DNA from 3 places in the Tardiphaga sp. vice154 genome. Region 3 is predicted to be linked to each of the others. Evidence: predicted binding sites of a transcription regulator. Region 3 holds the regulator's gene; each other region holds the start of a gene.
What was found. The regulator PhoB, encoded in region 3, activates phosphate uptake and scavenging genes when phosphate is short. The targets are predictions, from matches to a motif close to TGTCATNNANCTGTCAT.
Positions count from the first base shown of each region.

Region 1: a site for PhoB is predicted at 6,016-6,032, ahead of FIU28_RS13300 (RNA degradosome polyphosphate kinase). Genes of this name have one in related genera too.
Region 2: a site for PhoB is predicted at 5,185-5,201, ahead of ugpB (sn-glycerol-3-phosphate ABC transporter substrate-binding protein UgpB). Genes of this name have one in related genera too.

Region 1 covers NZ_CP041399.1:2,837,367-2,847,444, reverse strand. The annotation lists gene rnd (ribonuclease D) at 1-12, shown strand, start outside; gene FIU28_RS13310 (methyl-accepting chemotaxis protein) at 249-2,216, shown strand; gene ppx (exopolyphosphatase) at 2,225-3,730, opposite strand; gene FIU28_RS13300 (RNA degradosome polyphosphate kinase) at 3,743-5,944, opposite strand; gene FIU28_RS13295 (DnaA ATPase domain-containing protein) at 6,103-6,780, opposite strand; gene FIU28_RS13290 (CDP-alcohol phosphatidyltransferase family protein) at 6,785-7,342, opposite strand; gene purM (phosphoribosylformylglycinamidine cyclo-ligase) at 7,508-8,581, shown strand; gene purN (phosphoribosylglycinamide formyltransferase) at 8,588-9,238, shown strand; gene FIU28_RS13275 (hypothetical protein) at 9,253-9,624, shown strand; gene FIU28_RS13270 (TerC family protein) at 9,741-10,078, opposite strand, start outside.
Region 2 covers NZ_CP041399.1:206,580-216,657, reverse strand. The annotation lists gene FIU28_RS00935 (DUF1150 family protein) at 1-245, opposite strand, end outside; gene FIU28_RS00930 (Hsp20 family protein) at 297-722, opposite strand; gene FIU28_RS00925 (sn-glycerol-3-phosphate import ATP-binding protein UgpC) at 885-1,979, opposite strand; gene ugpE (sn-glycerol-3-phosphate ABC transporter permease UgpE) at 1,987-2,835, opposite strand; gene ugpA (sn-glycerol-3-phosphate ABC transporter permease UgpA) at 2,835-3,716, opposite strand; gene ugpB (sn-glycerol-3-phosphate ABC transporter substrate-binding protein UgpB) at 3,820-5,130, opposite strand; gene FIU28_RS00905 (CaiB/BaiF CoA transferase family protein) at 5,301-6,509, opposite strand; gene FIU28_RS00900 (organic hydroperoxide resistance protein) at 6,677-7,102, opposite strand; gene FIU28_RS00895 (MarR family winged helix-turn-helix transcriptional regulator) at 7,264-7,722, shown strand; gene FIU28_RS00890 (GIY-YIG nuclease family protein) at 7,738-7,974, opposite strand; tRNA gene FIU28_RS00885 (tRNA-Ala) at 8,141-8,216, opposite strand; gene FIU28_RS00880 (TIGR02300 family protein) at 8,334-8,759, opposite strand; gene aroA (3-phosphoshikimate 1-carboxyvinyltransferase) at 8,897-10,078, shown strand, end outside.
Region 3 covers NZ_CP041399.1:1,218,543-1,228,620, forward strand. The annotation lists gene pstC (phosphate ABC transporter permease subunit PstC) at 210-1,208, shown strand; gene pstA (phosphate ABC transporter permease PstA) at 1,269-2,114, shown strand; gene pstB (phosphate ABC transporter ATP-binding protein PstB) at 2,111-2,935, shown strand; gene phoU (phosphate signaling complex protein PhoU) at 2,961-3,671, shown strand; gene phoB (phosphate regulon transcriptional regulator PhoB) at 3,688-4,404, shown strand; gene FIU28_RS05735 (cytosine permease) at 4,561-5,973, opposite strand; gene FIU28_RS05740 (MarR family winged helix-turn-helix transcriptional regulator) at 6,172-6,681, opposite strand; gene FIU28_RS05745 (amidohydrolase/deacetylase family metallohydrolase) at 6,817-8,094, shown strand; gene FIU28_RS05750 (xanthine dehydrogenase family protein molybdopterin-binding subunit) at 8,125-10,078, shown strand, end outside.

The DNA.
Region 1 (10,078 bases), 1.6 Mb from region 3:
AGCGGCACCTGAGCATCACCTCGGGCGCGCGCAGCGTCTCGCGCGATGCATCCGCTTGATGTGGTGGCCTGGTATGGGTGTCAGGCCATTTTAAGCCACCGCGCCCGCGTTGCCTGAAAATAATCAAAGACCCCCTTCAACCACGACGACGCAATCAAAAGTTTCATTAATGCAATACCGCTAGGATTCCCGTTACACCCCGGCGAGCGCAGAACCGCGTTTGACGAACAAAAGTGAGCGGGAATAGCATGCTGCGGAATTTGGGCATTACCACGCGGATCACGGCGGCGCTCGCTCTGGCCTCTACCATGACCGCGGTGGTAATGCTGCTCGGAGCGATGTGGGTGATCGGCGGCATTGTCGATCGCGCCGATCAGCGCGAGTTGCGCAGCCATTTCGATGCATTGCAGTCTCGGCTGCACCAGGAATCCCAACGCGCCGCCGCGATGAGCGCAGTTGTCGCTTCGATCCCAGCGGTGCAGGACGCGATGGCGCGCAATGATCGCGACGCGCTGATCAAGCTGTTCGGCCCCGGCTTCGCATCGCTGAAGGCGAACTACGGCGTCGATCAGTTCCAGTTCCACGTTGCGCCCGCGATCTCCTATCTGCGCGTGCATCAGCCCGCCAAATTCGGCGACGATCTCGCCGGCTTCCGCAAGACCGTGGTGGCGGCCAATGTCGATCGCAAGCCGATCGTCGGACTTGAGGGCGGCGTCGCCGGCCTCGGCATTCGCGGCGTCGTGCCGGTGGCGCAGGCCGGCAAGCATCTCGGCACGGTCGAATTCGGCCTGACCTTCGCCCAGCCGTTCTTCGACGAGTTCAAGCGCACCCGCGGCGTCGACGTGGCGTTCCATGTCGCCGGCACGGATGGGTTCAAAGTCTTCAGCAGCACGCTTGTCGGCCGCAGCTTCTTTACCGCCGACGATTATCGCGGCGCCGGCAATGGCGCATTCATCGTCCGCCAGGATCGCCTCAACGACCGCCCGGTCGCCGCTTTGCTCGGCCCGATCCAGGACTTTTCCGGCGCCTCGATCGGCGCCGCCGAGATTGTGATGGACAATACCGACTATGTTGCCGCGATGGATCGCGCGCGCAATCTGACCATCGGCATGGCCGCGATCGCTTTGCTGATCGCCGCCGCCGCCGGCTATCTGATTGCCCGCGGCATCTCGCGGCCGATCCATACCATGACGCGTGCGATGCGCGACGTTGCCGACGGCAATCTCGACGTCGAATTGCCGGCGCACCGGCGCAACGACGAGGTCGGCCAGATGGCGCAGGCGGTCTTGGTGTTCAAGGAAAACGCGATCCGTGTCAGCCTGCTGCAGTCCGAGCAGGAGCAAGCCAAGCTGCGCTCCGAACAGGACCGCCGGGACACTTTCGCCGCCCTCGCCGACAATTTCGAGGATCGGGTCCGCGGCGTCGTCGATAGCGTCGCGAGCGCGGCGTCCGACATGCATTCTACCGCGCAGTCGATGTCGCAGATCGCGGAACAGTCGCAGCAGCAGACGCTGGTGGTCGCGACCGCCTCGGCGCAGGCCTCCGACAATGTGCAGACCGTGGCCGCGGCGGCGGAGCAATTGTCGGCGTCGATCAACGAGATCGGGCGACAGCTCGCGCAATCCTCCACCGTGGTCAAACGCGCGGCGGACGGCGGTCAACAATCCAACCAGCGGATGGAAAGTCTGGCGGCGGCGGCGCAGAAGATTGGCGACGTGGTGGCGCTGATCAACCAGGTCGCGAGCCAGACCAATCTGCTGGCGCTCAATGCCACCATCGAGGCGGCGCGGGCCGGCGAGGCCGGCCGCGGCTTCGCCGTCGTTGCCAGCGAAGTGAAAATGCTGGCGACGCAGACCGCGCAGGCCACCGACGAAATCCGCGCCCAGATCAGTTCGGTTCAGGTCGAAACCGCCGGCGCGGTACAGGCGATCCTGGCGATCTGCGCGACGATCGGCGAAGTCGATGAAATCTCGTCCTCGATAGCCTCGGCGATGGAACAGCAGGGATCTGCGACGAAGGAAATCGCCCGCAACGTGCAGCAGGCGGCCGAACGCACCGGCGACGTGACGCGCAACATTTCCGGCGTCACCGCAGGCGCCACCGAAACCGGCGATGCGGCGCGCCGCGTGCTGGGATCAGCGACCGTTCTCTCCGCGCATTCGGAAACGCTGCGCGACGAGGTCAACCGCTTCCTAATGAGCATCCGCGCCGCCTGACGCCTGAATCAGCGCCGCACGATGGTCCCGCTCTTGCCGACCAGTTTCGCCAGTTGCCGGAAGCGGCTGCCGACCCGGTCGGCGACGAGATCGACCAGGCGATGCTCGAACACCAGCGACATCTTGCGGTCCTGCACCGAAAAATGCGTCGCCGGCAGCACGCCGGGCCGCGCCGCGGAGATCAGATGCGCCACCCGGAACAGCGCGCCGAGCACGCGCGCGCGCTCGACCTGCGCCGGCGTCACCAGCGCACGCACCAGTTCCGGCGGCTCGTTCTCGGCGCTGAAGCCGGCGTAGCGGTAATAAACGGACAGGGCGAGGAAGGCGCGACCGTGATGATCGACGGAGCCGAAATTGCCGTTGGTGATCAGATGTAGCGTCTGCTCGCCCCGGTAGTCGGGATGCACGCGCCAGCCGATGTCCGACAGCAGGCAGGCGACATGGCGCAGCCGCTTGTCTTCCGGCGTCTCCGGCAGCTTGGCGACGCGAACGAAGCGGTCGCTCCAGCCGATCAACTCTTCGCCGTGCTTCGCCGAGCGCGACAACAGATGATTCAGCGTCTGCGCTGCCGCCACCAGGCCATCTTCGGCGCGCCTGGCGAGGGGCAGCATCTCGTACATCAGCCCTTCGCGCACGCCATAGGTTGAAAACACGATCGTCGTCGGCTTGCCGGTCAGGATGATGTTTTCCAGCACCAGGGCGGCATAGACCAGCAGCGGCTGGCGCGCTTCGGCGATCGATTCGATATTGGCGAGGATGTTGGCGGTGGCCAGCCGGCGCAGCCGGCGGACGAAATCCAGCGCTTCGGCCGCGGGTAGTGAATAGCCGTGCATCACCCGCAGCGGATAACCGCTCTGGATGATGTGCAGCCGCGCAAGCGCGCGCCAGGTGCCGCCGACCGCGTAGAAGGTGCGCCCGGTCGCAGCACCGAGCTGCGGCACGCCGACCAGAGCGGTCTTGACGATCCTCTCGGCCTTCTTCGGCGATTTCTGCGAGGCATCCTGCAGCGCCAGACTGCCGAGCGGCAGCGTCACGCCCTGGCGGACGCGGCTGCCCTTGACGTCAATCAGTTCGAGCGAGCCGCCGCCGAGATCGCCGACCAGCCCATCCGGCCTGTGTACGCCGGAAATCACGCCAAGCGCGGAGAGCTTGGCTTCCCGCGGACCTGACAGGATCTCGATGCTGCAGCCGCAGATCTTCTCCGCTGCGGCAATGAAATCCGCGCCGTTCCTGGCGTCACGCGCCGCCGCGGTGGCGATCGCATGAACGCGGCCGACCCTCATGATCCGGCACAGCGCCCGAAAGCGCTTCAGCGCCGCCAGAGCCTTGGTCACCGCGCCAGGCGCCAAAAGGCCGGTGGATTGCACCTCGCTGCCGAGGCCGCACAGCGCCTTTTCGTTGAAGATCGTGACAAGGCTGCGGGTCAGCGTCTCGTAGACGACGAGACGCACGGAATTGGAGCCGATGTCGATCACTGCGACGCTGGCAGCGCGTTGTTTGGGACGCGCTACCACGTGGTGCAATCCTTATGACGAGGCCTGCTTCTCCGACCGCCGTGTAAGCCGCTTCGGTGACGATTCCTTGAGAGATTTACCACGGCCGGACAGACTCGGATTCGTCATGAAGTAATTATGCAGGTTGAATGGCTCCTCGCCCTTCGCCGCCTTCATACGCGTTGACGACCCGTCGGGCAACAATTGCCAGCTCTGTTCGGTGTCCTTGAGGTTCGCCACCATGATCTGTTCGAGCACCTGCTGATGCACCGTCGGGTTCTGCAGCGGGCACAACACCTCGACACGACGGTCGAGATTGCGCGGCATCATGTCGGCCGACGAGATGTAAAGCGCGGCCTTCGGGCTCGGCAGGCCGAAGCCCATGCCGAAGCAGTAGACGCGGCCGTGTTCGAGGAAGCGGCCGATGATCGACTTGACGCGGATGTTCTCCGACAGGCCGGGCACGCCGGGCCGCAGGCAGCAGATACCGCGCACGATTAATTCGATCTGCACGCCGGCATTCGAGGCCTCATACAATGCGTCGATGATGTCGGGATCGACCAGCGAGTTCATTTTCAGCCAGATCATGCCGGGCTTGCCGGCGCGCGAAAACGCCGCCTCGCCGCGGATGTGCTCGATCATCCGCTTGCGCAGCGTCAGCGGCGACACCGCCATCTTCTCGATGTCGGAAGGTTCGGCGTAACCGGTGATGTAATTGAAGACGCGGGCGGCATCGCGGCCGATCACGGGGTCGGAGGTGAAATACGACAGATCGGTATAGATCCGCGCCGTCACCGGATGGTAGTTGCCGGTGCCGGTATGCACGTAAGTTGCGAGCGTGCCGCCCTCGCGGCGCACCACCATCGACAATTTGGCATGAGTCTTCAGTTCGAGGAACCCATAGACCACCTGGACGCCGGCGCGTTCGAGGTCGCGCGCCCAGCGGATATTGGCCTCCTCGTCGAACCGCGCCCGCAGTTCGACCAGGGCGGTGACCGACTTGCCGGCCTCGGCGGCCTCAACCAGGGTTCGCACGATCGGCGAGTTGTTCGAGGTGCGGTAGAGCGTCTGCTTGATCGCCACCACGTCGGGATCGCGCGCCGCCTGCTGCAGAAACTGGACGACAACGTCGAATGATTCATAGGGATGGTGGACAACGAGGTCCTTTTTCCGGATCGCGGCGAAAATGTCGCCGCCATGGTCGCGCACCCGCTCCGGATGGCGCGGCACATAGGGCACGAATTCGAGGTCGGGCCGGTCGAGCCGGGTCAATTGCGACAGCTCGTTCATGGCCAGCACGCCGTCGACCAGAATGATCTCGTCGTCGGACGTGGCCAGTGCGCGCTGCACGAATCCGCGCAATTCGGCCGGCATGGTCGCCTCGATCTCGAGCCGGATCACCGACCCTCGCCGGCGCCGCTTCAGCGCCGACTCGAACAGTCGCACCAGATCCTCGGCCTCTTCTTCCACTTCCAGTTCGCTGTCGCGAATGATGCGGAACGCGCCCATGCCCTTGACCACGTAGCCCGGGAATAGCCGCCCGATGAACAGGCCGGTCGCCTGCTCCAGCGCCATCAGCCGGACCGCGCCGTCCTTGCCGGTATTCGGCAGACGGATAAAGCGGTCGATCTTGCCGGGCATGCGGATCAGCGCGTTCATCGGCCGCCCATCGGACACCCGCGCCAATTGCAGCGCGATGGTGAAGCCGAGGCTGGGGATGAACGGGAACGGATGCGCGGGGTCGATCGCCAGCGGCGTTAGCAGCGGAAAGATATTGTGGAGGAAGTGGTCCTCGATCCAGGCGCGCTCCGATTTGGAGGCATCCTTGCCGTCGAGCAGCACGATGCCGACATCGGCCAGCATGCTGCGCTGATCGCGCCAGATCGCCTGCTGGTCCTGCCCGAGCTTGGACACCGCGTCGTTGATCAGCACCAATTGTTCCGACGGCGTCAGCCCGTCCGGGCTGCGTTCGGTGATGCCCTCACGAACCTGCGCCTTCAGGCCGGCGACGCGGACCATGAAGAACTCGTCGAGATTATTGGCCGAGATCGAGAGAAAGCGCACCCGCTCGAGTGCCGGGTGTCCGGGATTGACCGATTCTTCGAGGACGCGGCGGTTGAAATGCAGCCAGGACAGTTCGCGATTGATGAAACGCTCGGGCCCGGAGGCGACCATGGAGGCCGGTTCGACAACGCCATTTCTTTCTTCAATAACAATGTCTTGTTCGGATTCCATAAGGTAACGATCCATCTAGTTCAGACAATGACGCAGGGCGGGCGATCTGCTGCAAACCATCTGTGAGCCGTGTGACAGCGGGATGACAGGATGACCCTGTCAGGCGCCCCGTCAAGCTGCGCCATTGGTCGCACCGACCCGCGCTTGTCGGCCCACCGTCACGCGCCGCGCAGCAATTCCGCGGCCAGAGCGCGCGTCACCGGACGCCCCAAGCGCAACGCCTCGGTATCGAGCATTTCCACGGCCTGCCGCGCCGCGGCAAAAGAGCGTTCGATCCGGCTGGCGAGGAAGCTGACCACGGTTTCATCGATGCTCATCTGGCGGTCGGCACAGAATTTGACGATCAGCGCGCGAAACAGCTGGTCGTCCGGCGCCGTGAGCTGCACGACCGGCACGGCCCGCAACCGCGAGCGCAGGTCGCGCAATTCGATCGGCAGCGCGGCCGGCGCGATCCGCGCGGTAATCAGCACGTAGGCCTCGTCCTCGCGCGCCAGGTTCAGCAGATGAAACAGCGCGCGTTCGTCGAACGATCCGGCGTTGAGGTCCTCGACCACCAGCGCGCCGGTCGCCAGCGCGGCGGGCACATTGGCGGCGGTGAGCGCATGCGCCGTGGTCGAGCGAGCGCCGGATGTCTCCGCCCAAATCGCCGCCAGATGGCTCTTGCCAGAGCCCTCCGGCCCGACCAGCAGCATCACGCGGTTCGGCCAGTCCGGCCAGCGCTCGACCAGACCCAGCGCCTCGGCATTGGCCGGGCCTTCGAGGAAGTTGTCGCGCGACAGGCTTTCGGCATGGGGCAACGCGAAAGCCAGCTGACGAGGGGGGATTCGGGAGGCCACGCCGTCACTCCGTACCGGGACGAGCAGGCTCGATCGAGCTCATGTGACGCATCCACTCAACGAGATAAAACGACACAGACAAGAGCGTCAAAAATGTCACAAAACCCATTAAAATCAAATCGTAAGGTGACGATTCGAACCTAAATCCGAGGGACGCCAGAATCAATGCAGCGAACGCCACCTGGGCGACCGTGTTGAGTTTGGAGACCATCAGCGGCCGCATCGGCATCGGCTTGCCGAACAGCCAGGATACCAGCACCGCACTGACGATCATGATGTCGCGCGACACCACCAGAATCACGATCCAGCGTGGCACCGCCCCCCAGATGCCGAGCGCGACGTAGATCGACACCAGCAGCGCCTTGTCGGCCAGGGGGTCGAGCAGCGCTCCCAGTTCGCTGGCCATGTTGAACCGCTTGGCAAGAAAGCCATCGACGGCGTCCGAAATCCCCGCCACCACGAACAGCGCGAAGGCGATCTCCATCTGGCCGGAGGCGATCGCCCATACGATGACCGGCACCAGCAGGATGCGTCCGAGGGTGATGATGTTGGGGATACTCAACAGTTGCTTCCTGGTCGGTCGGGCTGCAATCCGGGCGATCGATGCCCTGGCCGGCTGAATGTGTACATAGTCCATACCGCTGTGGCTTGCGAGCATTGCGCGCGACTGGAATCCGACGTAACCAGCCGAAAATACGTCGCTTTGCTTAACGCCAGGAAACCGGCCATGACCGACCCGAAAAAAGGCCTCACCTATGCGGATGCGGGCGTCGACATCGATGCCGGCAACCGGCTGGTCGATCTGATCAAGCCGATGGTGCGCGCCACGGCGCGCGCCGGCGCGGATGCCGAGATCGGCGGTTTCGGCGGATTGTTCGACCTCAAGGCCGCCGGATTCACGGATCCGGTGCTGGTGGCGGCGACCGACGGCGTTGGTACCAAGGTCAAGATCGCCATCGAGTCCGGCTACCACCAGGGCATCGGCGTCGACCTCGTCGCGATGTCGGTCAACGACCTCGTCGTGCAGGGCGCCGAGCCGCTGTTCTTCCTCGACTACTTCGCCTGCGGCAAGCTCGACCCGGAAGCCGCGGCCATGATCGTCGCCGGGGTCGCCGAGGGTTGCCGCGAATCCGGCTGTGCGCTGATCGGCGGCGAGACCGCCGAGATGCCCGGCCTCTACAAGGATGGCGACTACGACCTCGCCGGCTTTGCCGTCGGCGCCGCCGAGCGCGGCACCCTGCTCCCGACCCGGGATATCGAGGCCGGCGACGTCGTGATCGGCATGGCCTCCTCCGGCGTGCACTCCAACGGCTTTTCGCTGGTGCGCAAGATCGTCGAGAAGACCGGGCTGGCCTGGACGGATCAGGCGCCGTTCCTGCCCTTCATGACGCTCGGCGCAGCCTTGCTGACCCCGACCCGGCTATACGTCAAATCCTGCCTGCGCGCGGTGCGCGAGACCGGCGGCGTCAAGGGCTTCGCGCACATCACCGGCGGCGGCTTTACCGACAACATCCCACGCGTGCTGCCGAAGGACCTCGGCGTCCGCATCGACCTCACCGCTCTGACGGTGCTGCCGGTGTTCAAATGGCTGGCGGCCGAGGGCAACATTGCCGAACTCGAACTGCTGCGCACCTTCAACTGCGGCGTCGGCATGATTGCCATCGTCAAACCCGACGCCGTCCCGCAGGTGCTGGAAACTCTCCGCGAGGGCGGCGAGACGGTCAGCGTGCTTGGCGAGGTGATCGCCGCTGATGGCGACGAGCGCGTGGTCTATGACGGCCATCTCGAACTGACGCAGTGAGCTGACATGCGCCGCGTCGCCATTCTGATTTCCGGCCGCGGCTCCAACATGACCGCGCTGATCGAGGCTGCCCGGGCCAACGGCTTCCCCGCCGAAATTGCGCTGGTAATCTCCAACAGGGTCGACGCCCCCGGCCTGGCTGCGGCCGCGCAAGCCGGCGTCGAAACGCTGGTGATCGAGAGCAAGCCGTTTGGCCGCGATCGCGCCGGCTTCGAGACCGTTCTGCAGAAAGCGCTCGACGACCACCGGATCGAGTTGATCTGCCTCGGCGGCTTCATGCGGCTGTTCACCGCGGATTTCGTGCAACGCTGGTACGGCCGGATGCTCAACATCCACCCGTCGCTGCTGCCCTCCTTCCCCGGCCTCGACCCGCATGGCCAGGCGCTGCGCGCCGGCGTCAGGATCTCCGGCGCCACCGTGCATTTCGTGATACCGGAAACCGATGCCGGCCCGATCGTGATGCAGGGCGCCGTCAGCGTCGCCGATGACGACACGGCCGACACGCTGGCCGCGCGCGTACTCGGCATCGAGCACAAGATCTACCCGCAGGCGCTGCGGCTGCTGGCGACCGACGCCATCCGCATCGACGGCGATATCTGCCGCGTGCGGGCCGGAGCCTCTACCGGCGACGACCTGATTTCACCGACTCTCACCTAGCAAGGAACCAAACCATGGCGGACGCCGATCTGGATGTCGTCATCCGGCAGATTGCCAAACAGCAGAACAAGACGGTGCTCGCTGCCGCCAAGAAGCGCCGCGACCATTTCGCAGCGCTGGCCGCGAAGGCCACCGATCCCGGGAAGAAAGAACGCTTCAAGCAACTGGCCAAGGACGCGCTGGAGCACGGCATGTTCGCTGCGAAGCGCCTGATGACGTCTGCCGACAATGCCGCCGACAGCTACGCGCGCGCGATGCGCCTGGCGATGGACGCGCCGATCGCCAAGGCGGTGGCGGCAAAGAAGGCGCCGGTCGCCAAGGCCCCGGCCAAGACGGCCGCGCCCGCCAAAAAGCCGGCAAAGAAGAGCGCTAAGAAGAAAGCCTGATCAGTAGGGTAGGCAAAGCCGCGGCGCGCAACGCGCGGCGCGGCGTGCCCACCGCCCGCGAGGGTGGGCACGGCGCATGTGCGCCTTTGCCCACCCTACACGAGTGCCTTAAGCGCTTACGCCGCGTGGCTGACCACTTCGTTGATCCGGCGGCGGCGCCACAGCGTGCCGACGCCCAGCACGATGAGCACGCCGAGCAGGCCGCAGGCGATCTCGCCGCCATGGCCGCCCGACGTGAAGCGGGTCGTCAGGCCGATCGCGGTCATTACGCTGTCGAGCCCCGCCCCGACCGAACCGTTGAAGATATGATGCACCCACGGCATCACCGCGGGATCGGAGGCGATCACTTCGCCTGCGACCCAACCGAGCAAGGCCGCGCCGAGCCAGACCAGCACCGGCAGCCGGGTCAGCAACGCCATGATCAGCGCCGCACCGGCGACGATCAGCGGCACGC
Region 2 (10,078 bases), 1.0 Mb from region 3:
TGCAATTCCTGGCTCCACGCATTGGCAATCGCGGCTTCCCTGCTGTCGGTCAGCATGATCGGCGTGCCATCGGCGGCGTGCAGGGCGAACAGCTTCAATCCGGGCGCAATATGCGGCGCCTGCGGAAACAGGCCCGGCACGTCCTCGGAGCGGATCTGCTTCACATAGGCGATCAGCCCATCGCCCAGATGAGCCAGCGTTTCGGCGGAGACATCCGCGACGTCAACAATATTCACTTCACTCATGGTCTCGACTCCTTACGGTTGACCAAGCGGTCGAGTCCGCTACTAGTTCCATTATTCGTGCTCATTGATAGCAATTGTCTTAACGACCCTTTCAGGCTCCGGCCTGGTGAGGTCGATCGACAACAACCCGTTCTTCAGATCCGCTCCCAATACCTGCATCCCCTCCGCCAGCACGAAGGTGCGCTGGAAGTGGCGTGCCGCAATACCGCGGTGGATGTACTGCCGGGACTTGTCGTCCTGCTGGCGACCCCGAATGACGAGCTGGTTTTCCTCGGTGGTGACATCGAGTTGATCGCGGGTGAACCCCGCCACCGCCAGCGTGATGCGCAGGCGTTCGGGCTGACCGCTGTTACGGTCGCACCGCTCGATATTGTACGGAGGATAGCCGTCGGCGCCTTTGACAACGCGGTCGAGCGCACGCTCGATCTCGTCGAAGCCCAACAGGAACGGACTGGATAACGAAGGAACACGAGACATAGATACAAAGCCCTCTCGAAGCGACTTTGGGTATCAGGGCCCTGACGGCGCCCTCTTCACCGACAGGCTGAGTGCCTGCCGATGCGTCCAATATGGGCATAGTACCGCCGGGTTCAAGAACCCCGGAATCGCCCGGTCTGCTTGGCCGCGCGTTGATTTCGGTCAGGTATCGATCCGGCTGCGGCCGTCGGCGCTGAACAGATGCAATTTGTCGCGGGGCGCGATGGCCCGGATTCGCTCGCCCACGGCGGGCGCAATCTGGCCGGGCACGCGGACGATGACTTCGCCCGCCGGCAATTCGCCCGGCGTGGTGCTGATGCCGTGCGCGCCGTCGCGGGCACCGTAGACGAAGGTTTCCGGGCCGACCCGCTCGATGGCTTCCACGGTCAGGTCCAGCGCGATGCCGCCGGTGGCGACCGCGTCGGGGGAGATCGTCAGGTCCTCGGGCCGGACGCCGAGAATGCCGGTTTCGGCCTGGCTACGGCTGTCGCCGGCGAATTGAAGGCCGATCTCGCCTGATCGCATCGGGATCAGGTTCATCGGCGGCGCGCCGATGAAGGAGGCGACGAAGGTGGTGGCGGGCTTGCGGTAGATTTCCAGCGGATTGCCGATCTGCTCGACCTCGCCGCCATTCATCACCACCAGGATATCGGCCAGCGTCATCGCCTCGAGCTGGTCGTGGGTGACGTAGATCGAGGTGGTCTTCAACCGGCGCTGCAATTTGCGGATCTCGACCCGCATCGCCACGCGCAGCTTGGCGTCGAGATTGGACAGCGGCTCGTCGAACAGAAACACTTTTGGCTGCCGCACGATGGCGCGGCCCATCGCGACGCGCTGGCGCTGGCCGCCGGAGAGTTGCCGCGGCTTGCGATCGAGCATGGCGCCGATTTCGAGAATCTTCGCGGCCTCGCGGACGCGGGCGTCGATCTCGGGCTCCTTCATGCCGCGATTGCGCAGGCCGTAGGCCATGTTGTTGTAGACGCTCATATGCGGATACAGTGCGTAGTTCTGGAACACCATCGCGATGTCGCGATCCGCCGGCTCGACCTCGTTGACGACGCGGCCGCCGATGTCGATCTCGCCTGAGGTAATGGTTTCCAGCCCCGCCACCATGCGCAGCAAGGTCGACTTGCCGCAGCCGGAGGGGCCGACCAGCACACAGAACTGCCCGTCAGCGATTTCGAAATTGACGCCCTTGATGGCCTCGAAGCCGCCGGGATAGGTCTTGCGCACATGGCGCAGCGAGACGTTCGACATGAAATTCCTACTTCTCGGTCTCGACCAGGCCGCGCACGAACAGGCGCTGCATGAACACAACCACCGCGACCGGCGGCAGCATCGCCAGCACCGCCGTGGCCATCGCGAGCTGCCATTCGGCAAGTTCGTCGGTGGTCGTCAGCATCTTCTTGATGCCGGTGACGATGGTCTGCATGGATTCCTGCGTGGTGATCAGCAGCGGCCACAAATATTGATTCCAGCCATAGATGAACTGGATCACGAACAGGGCCGCCATCGTGGTCACCGACAGCGGCAGCAGCGTATCCTTGAAGAACCGGAACGGCCCCGCGCCATCGATCCGCGACGCCTCCAGCAATTCGTCGGGAATCGTCATGAAGAACTGCCGGAACAGCAACGTGCCGGTGGCGGACGCGATGAGCGGCAGGATCAGCCCCGCATAGGTGTCCAGCATATGCAGATCGGCGATCACCTTGTAGGTCGGATAGATGCGCACCTCGACCGGCAGCATCAGGGTGACGAAGATGATCCAGAACGCCGTCTGGCGGAACGGAAAGCGGAAATAAACCACCGCATAGGCCGACAATACCGAAATGAAGATCTTGCCGATCGCGATGCCCGCCGCCGAGATGAAGGAATTCAGCAGCATCTGTCCGACCGGCTCGCGGCTCGCGCGCGCGCCGCCGACAAAAATCGCGCGGTAGTAATTCTCCAGGCCGTGTCCGCCCGGCAGCATCGGCATGTTGCCGTTGACCACCGTGGCCGCATCATGGGTCGAGGCGATGATTGCGACATAGACCGGAAACACGACGATGAACACGCCGAAGATCAGGATCGCGTAGGCCAGAATGTCGTTCCAGCGGCGGTGCTCGACCATCAGTACTGCACCTTGCGCTCGACATAGCGGAACTGGATCGCCGTCAGCGCGATCACGATGACCATCAGCACGACGGATTGCGCCGCCGAACTGCCGAGATCGCCGCCGAGCCGGCCGTCGGCATAGACCTTGTAGACCATCGTCGTCGTCGAGCCGGCCGGGCCGCCGCCCGTCACGGCGTCGATGATGCCGAATGTGTCGAAGAACACGTAGACGACGTTCACCACCAGCAGGAAGAACGTGGTCGGCGACAGCAGCGGGAAGGTGATGGTCCAGAACCGCCGCAGCGGCCCGGCGCCATCGATGGCGCCGGCCTCCAGCACGCTGCGCGGGATCGATTGCAACCCTGCAAGGAAGAACAGGAAGTTATAGGCGATCTGCTTCCACACGGCGGCCATCACGACCAGCGTCATCGCATGGTTGCCGTTGAGTAGCGGATTCCAGTTGAAGCCCATCAGGCGCAGCGGCCGCGCCATGGTGCCGAGCGTGGGATGGAAGATGAACAGCCACAGCACGCCGGCCACCGCCGGCGCCACCGCGTAGGGCCACAGCATCAGCATCTTGAATGCGGGCGCTGCCTTCAGATTCTTGTCGGCCTGGGTCGCGAACAGCAAAGCGATCGCCAGCGACAGCCCGGCCACCAGCGACGAGAACACCAGCGTCGTCAACATCGCCTTGTAGTATTCAGGCTGCGTGAACAGCGCCTGATAGTTCTCTAACCCGATGAATTCCGAGTTCAGGCCGAAGGCGTCCTCGCGCAGGAAGGATTGCCAGACGGCCTGCAGCGCGGGCCAGTAGAAAAAAACAGCCGTGATGACCAGCTGCGGCACCAGCAGCAGATAGGGCAGCAACCTGCCTTTGAAGACGGCGGACTTTTCCATCGCTTGTTATCGCGCCTCACGGCAGGGGCGTTCTGCCCCCTCCCCCGCAAGGGGGAGGGAACATGTCTGCCGTGCCTCGCCATGATGCGCTACGACGATCATGTTACTTCACCGTCTTCTCGAACGTTCGCAACATCGCGTTGCCGCGCGAGACCGCGGTGTCGAGCGCCTGCTGCGCAGTCTTCTGCCCGCCCAAAGCGGATTCCATCTCCTCCGCCCAGATGTCGCGTAGCTGCACCATGTTGCCGAAGCGCAGGCCGCGCGAGTTTTCGGTCGGCTCCTTGTTGGTGAGCTCCTTCAACGGCGTCTGCAGGATCGGATTCTTTTCATAAAAACCGTCGGCCTTGGTCTTTTCGTACGCTGCCTTGGTGATCGGCAGGTAGCCGGATTCCTGGTGCAGTTTGGCTTGGCGGTCGGTGTCGGACAGGAACGTGAAAAACTTGGCGATGCCCTTGTATTCGTCCGGCTTCTTGCCGCCCATCACCCACAGCGAGGCGCCGCCAATGATCGAGTTCTGCGGCGCGCCGGCCACGTCCGGGTAATACGGCATCGGCGCCGAGGTGAAGGCGAACTTCGCGGTGCCCTTGGCGGTCGCATAATAGCCCGACGATGTCAGGAATAGCGGGCACTCGCCGGAGCCGAACCGGCTCTCGCTGGCATTGGCGCGGCCGGAATAATCGTAGGTCTTGTCCTTCTGCAGTTCGATCAGCGTCTGCAGATGCTTGACCTGGAGCGGCGCGTTGAACTTGAGCTCGGTATCGAAGCCGTCCAGCCCGTTGGCCTTGGTGCCGATCGGCACGTTGTGCCACGCGGAGAACTGTTCGATGTGCGCCCACGTCGCCCAAGCATTGGAAAAGCCGCAGGTCGCATAGCCGGCGGCCTTGAGCTTCTTGGCGTCCTCGAAAACTTCCGGCCAGGTCTTCGGGATTTCCGCGATGTTCGCCTTCTTCAGCGCGTCGAGATTGACCCACATCACCATCGAGGACGAGTTGAACGGGAACGACAGCATCTCGCCCTTGGAGGTCGAGTAATAGCCGGTGATGGCGGGTAGATAATTGTTGGCGTCGAACGGCTCGCCCGCGTCCTTCATCAACTGGTACACCGGCTTGACGGCGCCCTTGGCGCTCATCATGGTTGCGGTGCCGACCTCGAAGACCTGCAGGATGTGCGGTGCGGTGCCGGCACGGAACGCAGCGATGCCGGCGTTCATCGTGTCGGGATAGGCGCCCTTGAAGGTCGTGACCACCTTGTAGTCGGACTGGCTGGCGTTGAAGTCGGCCGCGAGCTTGTTGACGATGTCGTTGTTGCCGCCGGTCATCGCGTGCCACCACTGGATCTCGGTCACCGCATAGGCCGGCGACGCGAGCACGAGGGTCGAGGCGAGCAGGGTGGCAAGGCGCAGTGGTCGGTTCATTCCAAGGTCTCCCGGTGGCCGTCATCATCGTTGCTGCGCCGGTAACAGCGCGGGATGACATTGGGATGACGGTATAGTCGAGCCGACGCCCGCGCGAAAGCGCGGATCATGGCAGCTGGAAGTTTAGTGAGGTCCGGGATGGGACCGCATCCCTGACCTTGCTGCTAGCGCTAGCGCTTGCGCTCCGGGCCGCTGACCGTGCCCCGGGCGACGAGATCGCCGATCTCTTCCGCCGAATAGCCGAACTCCTCGAGCACCTCGGTGGCATGCTCGCTGAACTTCGGCGGGACGTGGCGCAGGCTTGCCGGGGTGCGGTCGAAGCGCACCGGTGAAGCGACGCCCTTGTACCAGTCCTTCTCGATGATATCGCCGCGCGCAATCGTGTGTGGGTTGGCGAGCGCCTTGTCGATCGACTGCACCGGGCCTGCGGGCAGGCCGGCGGCGAGCAGGCGGCGGCATAGCGGTTCGCCGTCTTCCTGCGTGAGGATCGCTTCCAGCTCGGCGCGCAATTCGTCGCGGTTGACGACGCGGTCGCGGTTGCGGGCAAAGCGCGTGTCGGTGCCAAGCTCGGGCTTGCCGAGCTCCTTGCACAGCTTGCGATAGGTCGCGTCATTGCCGACGCCGACGAAGATGTCGCCATCGCGCGCCGCGAACACGGCATAGGGATACAGGTTGGGATGCTCGTTCCCGGTGCGCGCCGGCGGCTTGCCGCCATTCATGAAGTAGTTGGCGGTGTGCGGGTGCATGATCGCGAGACCCGTTTCGTACAAAGTCGCTTCCACGAACTGGCCAAGGCCGGATCTGGCGCGCTCCGCCAGCGCCATCAGAATGCCGACGCAGGCATACAGCCCGGTCGACATATCGACGAGGGCGACGCCAATCCGGGTCGGGCCGCTGTCCGCCGTGCCGGTGGCGGCCATCAGGCCGACCATCGACTGGATCACGGCGTCATAGCCGGGATGGCCGCCATGCGGGCCGTCGCCGCCGAAGCCGGAAATCCGGCAATGGATCAGTTTCGGAAATTTTGCGCGCAGCACATCATTGCCGATGCCCCATTTGTCGAGCGTGCCCGGCTTGAAGTTCTCGATCATCACGTCGGCGTCTTCGAGCATCCGCATCAACACGACGCGGCCGGCTTCCGAGGCGAGGTCGAGGCCGATCGAGCGCTTGTTGCGATTCGCGCCGATGAAATAGGCGGCGTCGTCCTCATGGAAGGGAGGTCCCCAGTCGCGGGTTTCGTCGCCGGCGGGCGGCTCGACCTTGACGACGTCGGCGCCGTGGTCGGCGAGGATCTGCGTGCAGTAGGGGCCACCGAGCACGCGCGACAGGTCGATCACGCGCAGTCCGGCGATGGCGCCGGGAGCAATATTGGGGATCATGAGGCGTTTCTGATGATTTTGTTGTTGGTCGTGCGACCCATAAACCATCCAAACCGCGTCTTCGCAAACGCTGGCCGCCATGCGATTTCGGGTGTTGTCCCGAGGCAGCCAGCGTGGCTGGCCGATGCCCGCCCGCCACAGGCTGGCAGGCGGGCATCGGCGTTCGATCAGACGATCGCCGAGCGGACGTCGATATTGCCGCGGGTCGCATTGGAATACGGACAGATCTGGTGCGCCTTCTCCACCAGCGTTTCGGCCTCGTCCCGGGCCAGGCCCGGCAGCGACACCGCGAGTTCGACGTCGAGTCCGAAACCGCCTTCCGAGCGCGGGCCGATTCCCACCGTTGCCGTCACCGCAACATCGGACGGCACCTTCGGGCCGCCCTGCGACGCCACGAATTTCATCGCACCGATGAAGCAGGCCGCGTAACCCGCCGCGAACAGCTGCTCCGGATTGTTGCCCTCGCCACCCGCACCGCCGAGCTCCTTCGGGGTGGTGAGCTTGACGTCGAGCGTGCCGTCGAGGGTCGCGGCATGGCCGTCGCGGCCGCCGGTAGCCTTGGCACTGGTCTTGTAGAGGACGTTGACGGACATGACTGCTCTCCTGCGTGAAGCGATGTCGTCTATATGGCGTCCAATTAGATTGTGCACAATAAAAAATGAGGGTCGGACAATTCGATTGCGCTCAATTGATTGTGAGGCCGGAAGGCCCCACATGGCATCCTGACCGACCGGTCAGGTCCGAAAGGTGTGCGATGCCACGGAAGCATGCGGCGTATTCGCCGCTCAAGCTCGAGAACCAGATCTGCTTCGCGGTGTACTCCACCGCGCATGCCTTCAATCGGATCTACAAGCCGTTGCTGGACAGGCTTGGCCTGACCTATCCGCAATATCTGGTGATGCTGGTGCTGTGGGAGCGCGACGACGTTCCGGTGAAAGCGATCGGCGAGCGACTGTTTCTCGATTCGGGCACGCTGACGCCGCTGTTGAAGCGCCTCGAAGTGGCCGGGTTGATTCGCCGCACCCGCAGTGCTGCGGACGAGCGCCAGATGCTGATCGCGCTGACGCCGCGGGGGCATGATCTGCGCGAAAAGGCGAGAGCGGTGCCGCACGGCGTGCTGGCGGCCTCGGCGTGTTCGGTGGATGAGCTGGTATCGATGAAGAATGAGCTGGTCGCGCTGCGGGACAGGCTGAATGCGGCGCTGGGGGAGTAGGGCGCGGCTCAGGCGTTAGAGGCGTTTTTTCGCGAAGGCCCGGCCGGAGCCAGACTTCAAATATCTTTCGAAAGCGAAGGCCTGCTTTTCATCGCTGAAGGCAATGTAGGTTTTGATTCGCCACGGTCGATATTTCGACGTGTGTGTCACTTCGCCTGCGTTATGTTTCACAAGCCGCGCGCGGAGATCATCGGCGATGCCGATGTAGAAATGTTCGGTATCAAGGCTTTCAAGGATGTAGACATATTTCATGGCCTTGCGGATCCATGATGAGCGACCGTTACAAGCTGAGTAAAATTTAGTTGAGCATCGGCGGTCCGCCTACGCCCTTCGGGCTACGGCGTGACATCCTTCGCTCGCTTCGCCCCGATAGTCTGGCGTGGCTTGCCGAGCCGAAGCTCGCGAAGCGAGCGAAGGATGGTGGAGCCAGGCGGGATCGAACCGCCGACCTCTTGCATGCCATGCAAGCGCTCTCCCAGCTGAGCTATGGCCCCTTAACCTGGTAGTCCGACCTATCCGAAAAACTCAAATCGATTTCCGGGGCCGTACGAACCGCGCGCTGACTGGTCGTTAGCGCGCGGTGCATCTCAAAACACAGTTCGTGGCGAAGCTCAAGTCTCTTCGTCGCCGGAAACGTCACCAATGATGTCGGTGACGTCGTCATCACCATCTTCTTCATCGGCGATGAAGGTCGAATCATCGTCCTCATCGTCGTCGATGGTGTCATCGGCGTCGATATCGTCCTCGGATTCCAGCACGGCGGCCTTCTTGCCGGTGCCTTCCTCGGCGTCGGCTTCCTCGAGCGGAACCAATTCGTCCTCGGCATCCGCCACTTCCGGCTGTTCGGCCGCGGAAGCGGCAGCCGAAGCGGCTGCGGCGCGCGAGGCGGCGTCGGCGCGGGTGCGCGGCGGCGGGATCGGCGCAATCGGCACCACTTCGCCCGTATAGGGCGAAATCACCGGGGTCTTGCCGAGGTCGTAGAATTTTTTACCCGTCGTGGGGCAAATGCGCTTGGTTCCGAGATCGGATTTGGCCACGTGTGAATCCTAGGGATTTTTTTGAAAAACGGTGCTTCACTTGGCTAGTTGCCACGCTGCTGTCAATAGCTCTCTGCGCGTGGCGTGACGCGGTGCCGGCCATATGGTACGAGCCTGCCGCGCAAAGGAACACAATCTTGACTCATTCAGACGCCGCTTCCGACACCCCCGCGACCGTGCCCACGCCGCTCTCGGCGCACAAGAGCGCTGCGCTCGAGGGTCGCGAGCGCGTGCCCGGCGACAAGTCGATTTCGCACCGCGCCCTGATTCTTGGCGCGCTCGCGGTGGGTCAGACCCGCATCACCGGCCTCCTGGAGGGCGAGGACGTCCTCAATACCGCAAAAGCGATGCAGGCGCTGGGCGCGCAGGTCGAACGCACCGGCGAATTCGCCTGGACCGTGCGCGGCGTCGGCGTCGGCGGCTTCAAGGCGCCGCAGCAGCCGCTGGATTTCGGCAATTCCGGCACCGGCTGCCGGCTGGTGATGGGCGCGGTCGCCGGCTGCCCGATCGAGGCGACGTTCGATGGCGATGCGTCGTTGCGCAGCCGCCCGATGCGCCGCATCGTCGATCCGCTGGAATTGATGGGCGCCCGCGTCACCGCCAGCCAGGATGGTGGCCGGCTGCCGCTGACGCTGCAGGGCGCGCGCGACCCGCTGCCGATCGTCTACCGCACCCCAGTCGCCTCCGCCCAGATCAAGTCAGCGGTGCTGCTGGCGGGGCTGTCCGCCCCCGGCACGACCACCGTGATCGAGGCCGAAGCCAGCCGCGACCATACCGAACTGATGCTGAAGCATTTTGGCGCGCAGATCGTCTCCGAGAAGGAAGGCGTTCACGGCCGCAAGATCACGCTGACCGGCCAGCCGGAGCTGCGCGGCGCCGATGTCGTGGTGCCGGCCGATCCGTCCTCGGCCGCGTTCCCGATCGTTGCCGCGTTGATCGTGCCGGGATCCGACATCGTGCTGACCGACGTGATGACCAATCCGCTGCGCACCGGGCTGTTCACGACCTTGCGCGAGATGGGTGCCTCCATTGAGGAAAGCGACATCCGTGGCGACGCCGGCGAGCCGATGGCCGCGTTCCGTATCCGGGCGTCGAAGCTTGTTGGCGTCGAAGTACCGCCCGAGCGCGCGCCCTCGATGATCGACGAATATCTGGTGCTGGCAGTGGCGGCGTCGTTCGCGCAGGGCACCACCGTCATGCGCGGGCTGCAGGAATTGCGCGTCAAGGAATCCGACCGGCTGGAGGCGACGGCTTCGATGCTGCGCGTCAACGGCGTGAATGTTGAAATCGTGGGCGACGACCTGATCGTCCACGGCACC
Region 3 (10,078 bases):
CCTCTTTGGGGAGGGGCAGGGAGAGGGGGGCGCCGGGCGACGGCGCTTGCGGCTCGCCCTCTCCCGGCGCTTCGCGCCACCCTCCCCCGCAAGGGGGGGCCGCGGGACTGGTGGCTCACCATAACGACGACCGCAGCGCGGCATCAGCGCAGCTCGAATTTCTCAACGATGCGCCCGTGCATCCAGTACAGTAAAAACAGGGGACTGGCGTGGCAGATATGGCCGTACAGAGCTCGTCGATGGAAGCTGCCGGACCGTATGATCGTGCGAAGGCGCTGAGCGCCTTCAAGTTCGGTGATCAGGCATTTTACTGGATCACGCGCCTGTGCGCGATGTCCGTCCTGCTGCTTCTCGGCGGCATCATTCTCTCGCTGATCGCGGGCGCCTGGCCGGCGATGAAGGAATACGGCTTGGCGTTCCTGTGGACGCAGCGCTGGGCGCCGGCCAACGATCCGCCGGTGCTGGGTGCGCTCGGCCCGATCTACGGCACGTTGGTGACCTCGGTGATCGCCATGGCGATCGCCATTCCGGTCGGCCTCGGCATCGCGATTTTCCTCACCGAGCTGTGCCCGCAGTGGCTGCGCCGGCCGATTGGCATGGCAATCGAACTGCTCGCCGGCATTCCCTCGATCATCTACGGCATGTGGGGCTTCTTCGTGCTCGGGCCGTATCTGGCCGATCATGTGCAGCCGTTCATGATCGCCACTTTTGAAGGCGTGCCGGTTCTCGGCACCATCTTCGCCGGCCCGCCCTCTTATCTCAGCCTGTTCAACGCGGCGCTGATCCTCGCCATCATGGTGTTGCCCTTCATCACCTCGATCTCGGTCGACGTGTTCAAGACGGTGCCGCCGGTACTGAAGGAAGCCGCCTATGGCGTCGGCTGCACCACCTGGGAAGTCGTGCGCAATGTCGTCATCCCCTACACCAAGGTAGGCGTGATCGGCGGCATCATGCTGGCGCTCGGCCGCGCGCTCGGCGAGACGATGGCGGTGACCTTCATCATCGGCAACTCGTTCCGGATTTCCGGGTCGCTATTCGGGCCGGGCACCACTATCTCGGCAGCGATCGCCAGCGAGTTCGCGGAAAGCGATGGCCTGCACCAGTCCGCATTGATCCTGCTCGGCCTGCTGCTGTTCGTGCTGACATTCTTCGTGCTGTCGGGCGCGCGGCTGATGCTGATGCGTCTCGAAAAGAAGGCGGGTAACTAGCATGGCCCCGAAAAGTGGATACCGGTTTTCGGATAAGGCCATCATGCTTCAGGTGATGTCATGAACCCGATTTACGCTTCCCGCCGCCGTTTCGACATGCTGATCCGTGCGCTGTGCTTCGGCGCCGCCATCTTCGGCGTCTCCTGGCTGGCGCTGATCCTGTTCACGCTGTTCAGCAACGGCCTCGCCGGCCTCAGCGTGCAGTTGTTCACGCAGAACACGCCGCCGCCGGGCTCCGCCGAAGGTGGCCTGCTCAACGCCATCGTCGGCTCGATCATCATGACGGCGATCGGCGTCGGCATCGGCGCGCCGCTCGGCCTGTTCGCCGGCACCTATTTGGCCGAATACGGCAAGAACGACCGGCTCACCGATGTGATCCGCTTCATCAACGACATCCTGCTGTCGGCGCCCTCAATCATCATCGGCCTTTTCGTCTATGGCGCGGTGGTGGTGCCGATGGGCGGTTTCTCGGCCTTCGCCGGTTCATTGGCATTGGCCGTGATCGTGATCCCTGTGGTGGTCCGGACCACCGAGGACATGCTCGGCCTGGTGCCCAATCCGCTGCGCGAAGCGGCCTCGGCGCTCGGCCTGCCGCGTTCGCTGGTGATCAAGCGGATCGCCTACCGCGCCGCCCGCGCCGGCCTCATCACCGGCGTTCTGCTGGCGACGGCCCGCGTCGCCGGCGAAACTGCGCCCTTGCTGTTCACCGCGCTGAGCAACCAGTTCTTCAGCCTGGATCTCACCAGGACCATGGCCAACCTGCCGGTGACCATCAACAATTTCGTTCAAAGCCCCTACGAGTACTGGAAGCAGCTGGCCTGGAGCGGCGCTCTGATCATAACCCTGGCCGTACTTGCCCTTAACATTGGCGCGCGCATTCTCGGCGCCGAGAGGACAGCGAAATGAGTGAACTATCCGTATCTTCCGGCGTATCCTCGGTTTCCCTGCCGCCGCAGGTGGCGATGGGCGAGGAGCGCTCCAAGGTCAGCGTCCGCGACCTGAATTTCTATTACGGCGACCATCACGCGCTGAAGCACATCAACCTGACGCTGGTCGCCAACCGCGTCACCGCCTTCATCGGCCCGTCGGGCTGCGGCAAGTCCACGCTGCTGCGCATCTTCAACCGCATGTACGACCTCTATCCCGGCCAGCGTGCCGAGGGTCAGGTTATGCTCGACAGCCAGAACGTGCTCGATCCGAAGCTGGATCTCAACCTGCTGCGCGCCCGCGTCGGCATGGTGTTCCAGAAGCCGACGCCGTTCCCGATGACCATCTACGAAAACATCGCCTTCGGCGTGCGTCTCTACGAGAAGATCTCGAAGTCGGAGATGGATGGCCGCGTCGAGAAGGCGCTGCGCGGCGGCGCTCTGTGGAACGAGGTCAAGGACAAGCTGAACGCCTCCGGTCTCAGCCTGTCGGGCGGCCAGCAGCAACGCCTGTGCATCGCGCGCACCATTGCGGTCAGGCCCGAGGTGATCCTGTTCGACGAGCCGTGCTCGGCGCTGGATCCGATCTCGACCGCCAAGATCGAGGAATTGATCGACGAGTTGAAGAACGACTACACCATTGCCATCGTCACCCACAACATGCAGCAGGCGGCGCGCGTTTCTGACAGCACCGCCTTCATGTATCTCGGCGAGTTGATCGAATTCGGCCCGACCAACAAGATCTTCACCTCGCCGACAGATCGCCGTACCCAGGATTACATCACCGGCCGGTTCGGCTGACGCGTTGAACGCGGGAGGGATTGATATGGCTTTCGAACACACGACCAAGGCCTTCGACGGCGACCTGCAGGAATTGACCCGGCTGGTCGCTGAAATGGGTGGTCTCGCGGAGCGGCAGATCACCGATTCCGTCGACGCCTTGGTGCGTCGCGACATTCCGCTGGGAATGAAGGTGGCCGCCGCCGACCAGGAAATCGACCAACTGCAGCGCGTCATCGAAGAGCGTGCCGTGCTCACCATTGCCCGGCGTCAGCCGATGGCGGTGGATCTGCGCGAGATCGTTGGCGCGATGCGGGTTGCCACCGATCTGGAGCGGATCGGCGATCTCGCCAAGAACATCGGCAAGCGCGTCAATGCGTTGGACAGCGACTTCCATCCGCTGAAGCTGATCCGCGGCCTCGAACACATGACTGATCTGGTGCGCTCGCAGGTCAAGGCCGTGCTCGATGCCTACGCCGCGCATGATCTGCCGGCGGCGATGGCGGTGTGGAAGGGCGACGAGGAGATCGACGCGATCTGCACCTCGCTGTTCCGCGAACTGCTGACCTACATGATGGAAGATCCGCGCAACATCTCGTTCTGCATCCATCTGATGTTCTGCGCCAAAAACATCGAGCGGATCGGCGATCATGCCACCAACATCGCCGAAACCGTATTCTACATGATTGAGGGCGAAGCGATCCTGGACAAGCGCCCGAAGGGCGATATGACCAATTTCGCCAACGCCCCGGTTTAACGAGAGAGACAAGCCCATGAACGCGCGCATTCTGGTGGTCGAAGACGAAGAAGCGCTGACCACGCTGCTGCGCTACAACCTCGACGCCGAAGGCTACGAGGTCGAGACCGTCGCCCGCGGCGACGACGCCGACACCCGCTTGAAAGAGCGGGTGCCGGATCTGGTGGTGCTGGACTGGATGCTGCCGGGCCTGTCGGGCATCGAATTGTGCCGCCGGCTGCGCGCGCGTCCGGAGACCAAGTCGCTGCCGATCATCATGCTGACGGCGCGCGGCGAGGAAAGCGAACGCGTCCGAGGCCTGGCCACCGGCGCCGACGATTACATCGTCAAGCCGTTCTCGGTGCCGGAGCTGCTGGCCCGCGTGAAGGGCCTGTTGCGCCGTGCCGCGCCGGAGCGGCTGGCGACCGTGCTGTCGTTCGGCGACATAGAGCTCGACCGCGACAAGCGCCGCGTCGTTCGTTCCGGCCGGCCGATCGATCTCGGCCCGACCGAATATCGCCTGCTCGAATTCTTCCTCGAACATCCCGGCCGGGTGTTCAGCCGCGAGCAACTGCTCGACAGCGTGTGGGGCCGCGATATCTATATCGACGAGCGCACCGTCGACGTGCATATCGGCCGTCTGCGCAAGATCCTCAACCCGCGCGGCGAGCAGGATCCGATCCGCACCGTGCGCGGCGCCGGCTACGCGCTGGACGACCGCTTCGCCAGCATCAGCGCCGAACAGGCAAGCTGAGCGAGCAGAGTTCTTAGCGCTCGCTTGCTTGCCATCCCACATCAAATTCTAGCCGCGACCCTCGGTTACCTCTCCCCGGCGGGGAGAGGTAACCGTGCGTCGCGGCTGGGCTAGAGACCGAACGTCGTTTTCGTAAAAAGGTGGTGCGGGAGGTGTTTACTCCGCCGGGCTCGCGATCGCCGGCGCCGTGGCAGCGTACTTGTCCATCGCAAGATAAACACCGCCCGCCACCAGAATCCCGGCCAGCCAGCTCAAATCGGCGCCGCCCAGCAGGTTGATCGAGATCGGTCCCTGCAGCGCCGGCACCAGCCCGTCCTGAAACAGCCATGCGGCGACCAAGCCGACGCCGAAGGCGATCATTCCGCTCCAATTGATATCGCCATAGGCGCTCGTCTGCGGAGACTTGTAGAGTTCGGCGACGTCGATCACGCCCTTCCGCTTCACGAAGAAGTCCGCGAGGATCACGCCGGCATAGGGGCTCATCCACATCAACAGGCTGATCAGCCAGTTGTCGAACGCCTTGGCGAAAGACGGCGCAGAGATGAAGTAGATCGTCACCGCATAGCCGGCGACACCGACGATCAGCGCCAGCGCCGTGCGCGACAGTTTGAGGCCCATGCTCAACGCCGCCAGCGCCGCCGAATAGACGTTGAGGATGTTGCTGGCGATCGGCCCATGCAGAACCATCAAGAGCACCAGCAGCGCGGCAACGCCGCCGAACACCGCGCTGACCATCTTGGCCGGATCGGCATCCAGCGTTACCGACGCGATGGTAGCGCCGAGGACAGCGAGCCACACCGAGGGCACGAACATGCCGATGTAGCTGTACCAGAAGACCTGTCTCGAGGAGATGGTGCGCGGCACGAAGCGCGAATAGTCCGAGGCCCAGGTCACCCACGAGATTCCCCAGCCGACGCCGACGGCGGTCATCAGCAGCGTCAGCATCGCCAGATGCGCGCCGGGCTCCAGCGACGTCTTGAGGCCCCAATTGACGACGCCGGCCTGGCTCCAGGCCAGGATGCTCATCAGCACCATGATCGCCACGGTCGCCGGCACGGTGTACTTCTCGAAGGTACGGATGGCATAGAAGCCATAGATGCCGATCATCACCTGCAGCACCATCACGAGGGTGATGACGAGGAAGTTCGCGGTCCAGGTGTCACTGATGCCGAACTGGGCGAGGATGGCCATCGAGATCTTGGCGGGGAAGTAGGTGTTGACCCCGATCCAGCCCAGCGTCATCAGGAACATCAGCAGGCTCGGCAGATAGGCGCCGCGACGGCCGAAGGCGGCACGGCTCAATACCATCTGGTTGACGCCGGTCTTGTGGCCCATCACCGTGAAGGCGCCGAAGATTGCGCAGCCGATCAGGTTGCCGATCACGATCACGGCGATCGTTTCCAGCAGGCCGAGCTTGAGAATAATGCCGAGCGCGCCGAGCGCCCAGTTCACCGGCGCGATGTTGGCGCCGGCCCAGATCCACATTTGCTGCGGTCCGGTGGAATCCCGGTCGGCGTCGGGAATGGGTTCGATGCTGTGAATGTCGGCCCGCAACTCGGAATTCGTCATGCTCGCCCCCGCTGATGAAAACTACCGGCGAAAGCGATCAGCAAGAACTGTACCAGAGTAGCGCATGCGTCTGATCAGGAAATGAGCGATCGGTTCAACACGCCGAGCGTGCATCGAACTGTGTGCTGTTTGCCAAGCAAGCTGCCCATCTTGTAGCCACGCCTTGCGTCGAATCGGTCCAAGCGAGCGTTGCAGAGTTCAGTGGTCGCTCGTCCCGTCGCTGCCGTCAGTCGCTTGCTCTGCGACTATTCGCTGCATCATCGCGATGAAGACGGCCTGTTCCTTCCTGCTTAGCCGGCCGAGCGTGGCGCGATGGGCGTCGCGCGCCGGCGTTTCCAGGCGGGCGAGCAGGGCGGCGCCCGATGGCGTCAGCCGGCACAGTTGGGCGCGTCGGTCATTGCCGTCGATCGTGCGTTCCACGAGCCCGCGCGCGGCCAGTCGCTTCAGTGCGCCCGTCGTGGTGGTGCGATCCTGAGCAATATCTGCAGCCAAAGTAGTCTGGTCTGCCGCGCCGCGCCCTGCAAGCGCCGACAGCAGGCTGTATTGCAGCGGCGTCACGTCGAAGCTGGCGCAGGCCTGCTGAAACAGCGCGACGTGGATCTGATGCAACCGGCGGATCAGAAATCCGGGCCTTTGTTGCAGCGGCCAGGGGCGGTGCGCGGGTTTGGGCGCAATCCGGTCGCTTGGCGGTTTGGCTGATGGCAACATGCTCTCCTGATCGTTCGGCTTCGCAAACGCAGCATCGGTTTCTTATGGCATGGTCTTTGCTTTTGTAAAATACGAAGTATGCTTCGCATTTGAAGCAGACCTGCAGAGCCTGCCGTTAAGTAAGAGGAGACCGTCATGTCCGTCACCGCCACTTTTGATTTGCTGTTGCGCGGCGGCCGCGTCATCGATCCGGCCTCGGGCATCGACGGCCTGAAGGATGTCGCCATCCGCAATGGCAAGATCGCGGCCGTGCAGTCCGACATCTTGCCGACCAGCGCGAAGGAAGTGGTCGACGTCACCGGCCAGCTGGTGCTGCCGGGCCTGATCGACACCCACGCGCATGTCTATCAATATGTCTCGGGGCGTTTCGGCATGAATCCCGACATGGTGGGCGTGCAATCGGGCGTCACCACGCTGATCGATCAGGGCGGTCCGTCCTGCATGACATTGCCGGGCTTTCGTCACTTCATTGCCGAGCCCGCCAAATCGCGCGTCTATGCCTTCCTGTCGGCCTATCTGGTCGGCGGGCTCGAGGGCCATTTCTATCCCAATCTGTACAGCCCGGACGGCGTCGATATCGACGCCACCGTGAAATCCGCTTTGGCTAATCGCGATCTGGTGCGCGGTATCAAGGCGCATGCCGAAATCGGCGGCTTTGCGCGCTGGGGCATTCGCGTGCTGGAAATGGCGGCGGAAATCGGCAAGCAGACCGAACTGCCGGTCTATGTGCATTTCGGCCAGCTCTGGGGCCTGCCGGAAAGCGGCACCAATGGCGAGGACGTCGACACCATCCTGGAGCGCGTGATCCCTCTGCTCAAGGAAGGCGACGTGCTGGCGCATCCCTTCACGCGGCATCCCGGCGGTTTCGTCAATCGTGAGGGCGAGGTGCATCCGGTGATTAGGGCTGCGATCGATCGCGGCCTCAAGATCGACGTCGGCCACGGCAGCCACTTCTCCTACCGCCTGGCGAAGAAGGCGATCGCCGCCGGCATCGTGCCGAACACGCTCGGCGCCGACATCCATGGCTACAACACCCATGTCCCCGCGCCGGCCGGCACACCGGACGAGCACGAAGACGAGGAGAACCATCCCTTTGCAGGTCAGGCCAAGTTCAGCCTGGTGCAGGCGATGAGCTCGATGATGGCGCTCGGCCTGACGCTGGAGCAGGTGGTGCCGATGGTGACGTCCAATCCGGCGAAGATGATCGGCTTGTCGGACACGGTCGGCTCCTTGAAGGTCGGCGTGGATGCCGACGTCTCGGTGATCACGACCAAGCCGGGCCGCTACATCCTGCGTGACAACGAGAATACCGAAGTGGTGGCGGACGGGCTGATGCAGCCGCTGTTCTGCCTGCGCGCCGGCGTGCGCCATGATGCGGTGGCGTCGATCCTGCCCGAGGCGGTCGCCGCGTAAGCGGTGCCCATGAGAGAGCAGGGTCTACCTATGAGTGATATGCGCAAACCTCTGTCGGATGCGCCTGCCGAAGGGCAGGGCGTCGGCGCGCGCGTGCTGCGCAAGGAAGATGATCGCCTGATGCGCGGCCGCGGACAGTTCGTTGCCGATATTCGCCTTGCTGGATTGCAGGATGTCGCCTTCGTGCGCAGTCCGGTGGCGCATGCCCGGATCCGCGCCATCCATGTGCCGGAGCGCTATCGCGACGTGGTGTTCACCGCAGCGGATCTCGACGGCGTCAAACCGATCCGCGCCATTACAGGACTGCCCGGCTTCAAGATTTCGGAGCAGCCGATCCTCGCCACCGGCAAGATCCGCCAGGTAGGCGAGCTCATCGCCATGTGCGTGGCGCCGACGCGCGCCGAGGCCGAGGATATCGCTGCCTCCGTGACGCTCGATCTCGAGGAACTGCCCGCTGTGCACAACATGTTGCAAGCGCGCGAGCCGGGCTCGCCGCTCGTGCATGAGCATTGGGGCGACAATATCTTTCTCGAAAGCTTTTTCGAGATCGATATCGCAGGCGCGCTGGACGCGCCGATCAAGGTGACGCGCGAGATCTCGACCTCCCGGCAATGCATGTCGCCGCTGGAAGGCCGCGGCGTGGTGGCCACCTTCGATCACCGGCTCGACCAGCTCACGCTCTATACCGGCAGCCAGATGCCGCACATCGTGCGCAACGGCCTGTCGGATACGCTGGGCATCGACCAGGGCCAGATCCGCATCGTCTCGCCGGATGTCGGCGGCGGCTTCGGCCACAAGGGCATTTTGTTGCCCGAGGAAGTCTGCCTGTCGTGGCTGACGATGAAGCGCGGCCATCCGGTGCGCTGGATCGAGGACCGCCGCGAGCATCTGGTGGCGTCGGCCAATTGTCGCGAGCACCACTACAAGATCACCGTCTATGCCGACCGCGACGGCAAGCTGCGCGGCATCGACTGCGAGGCATCCGTCGATTCCGGCGCCTACTCCTCTTATCCGTTTTCGGCCTGCCTGGAGGCGGCGCAGGTGGTCAGCATCCTGCCGGGGCCCTATCTGATGCCGGCCTATCGCTGCCGCACCTATTCGGTGGCCACCAACAAGTGCCCGATCCTGCCGTACCGCGGCGTCGCCCGCACCGGCGTCTGCTTCGCGCTGGAGCTGATGCTCGATCTGGTCGCGGCCGAAGCGGGGCTGGAGCCCGGCGAGGTGCGCCTGCGCAATCTGGTGCAGCCGGAGCAGATGCCGTTCGACAACATCACCAACAAGCATTTCGACAGCGGCGACTATCCGCAAGCGATGAGGCGTGCGCTGAAGATGATCGACGTCGATGCGGTGCGCGCGCGGCAGCGCCGGCATGAGGCCGATGGCCGGCTGATCGGCGTCGGCTTGTCGATCTTCTGCGAGCAGGCCGCGCACGGCACCTCGGTCTATTCCGGCTGGGGCATCCCGATGGTGCCGGGCCACGAACAGGCCACCGCGCGGCTGACGCCGGACGGCGGGCTCGAACTGCGCGTCGGCGTGCATTCGCACGGCCAGGGTATGGAGACCACGCTGTCGCAGGTCGCGCATGAAATGCTCGGCGTCGAGGTCGCCAAGGTGCGCGTGGTCCATGGCGACACCGCGATGACGCCGTATTCGACCGGCACCTGGGGCTCGCGCTCAATGGTGATGGCCGGCGGCGCGGTGGCCACCGCCTGCGCCGAACTCGCCGAGCGCGCCAAAAAGATCGGCGCCAAGCTGCTGCAACTCGACGAGGCCGACGTCGTCCTGACCGATGGCGAGGTCCGCGGCGCCAGCGGCAGCGTGACGCTGAAGGAGATCGCGCACACCTGGTATCGCCGCCCGCAGGATCTGCCGGGCGATGTCGATCCCGCCGGGCTGGAGACCACGTCCGGCTACAAGCCGCAGCGCGATTCCGGCACCTTCAGCTATGCTGCCCATGCGGTGATCGTCGCTGTTGACCCCGATC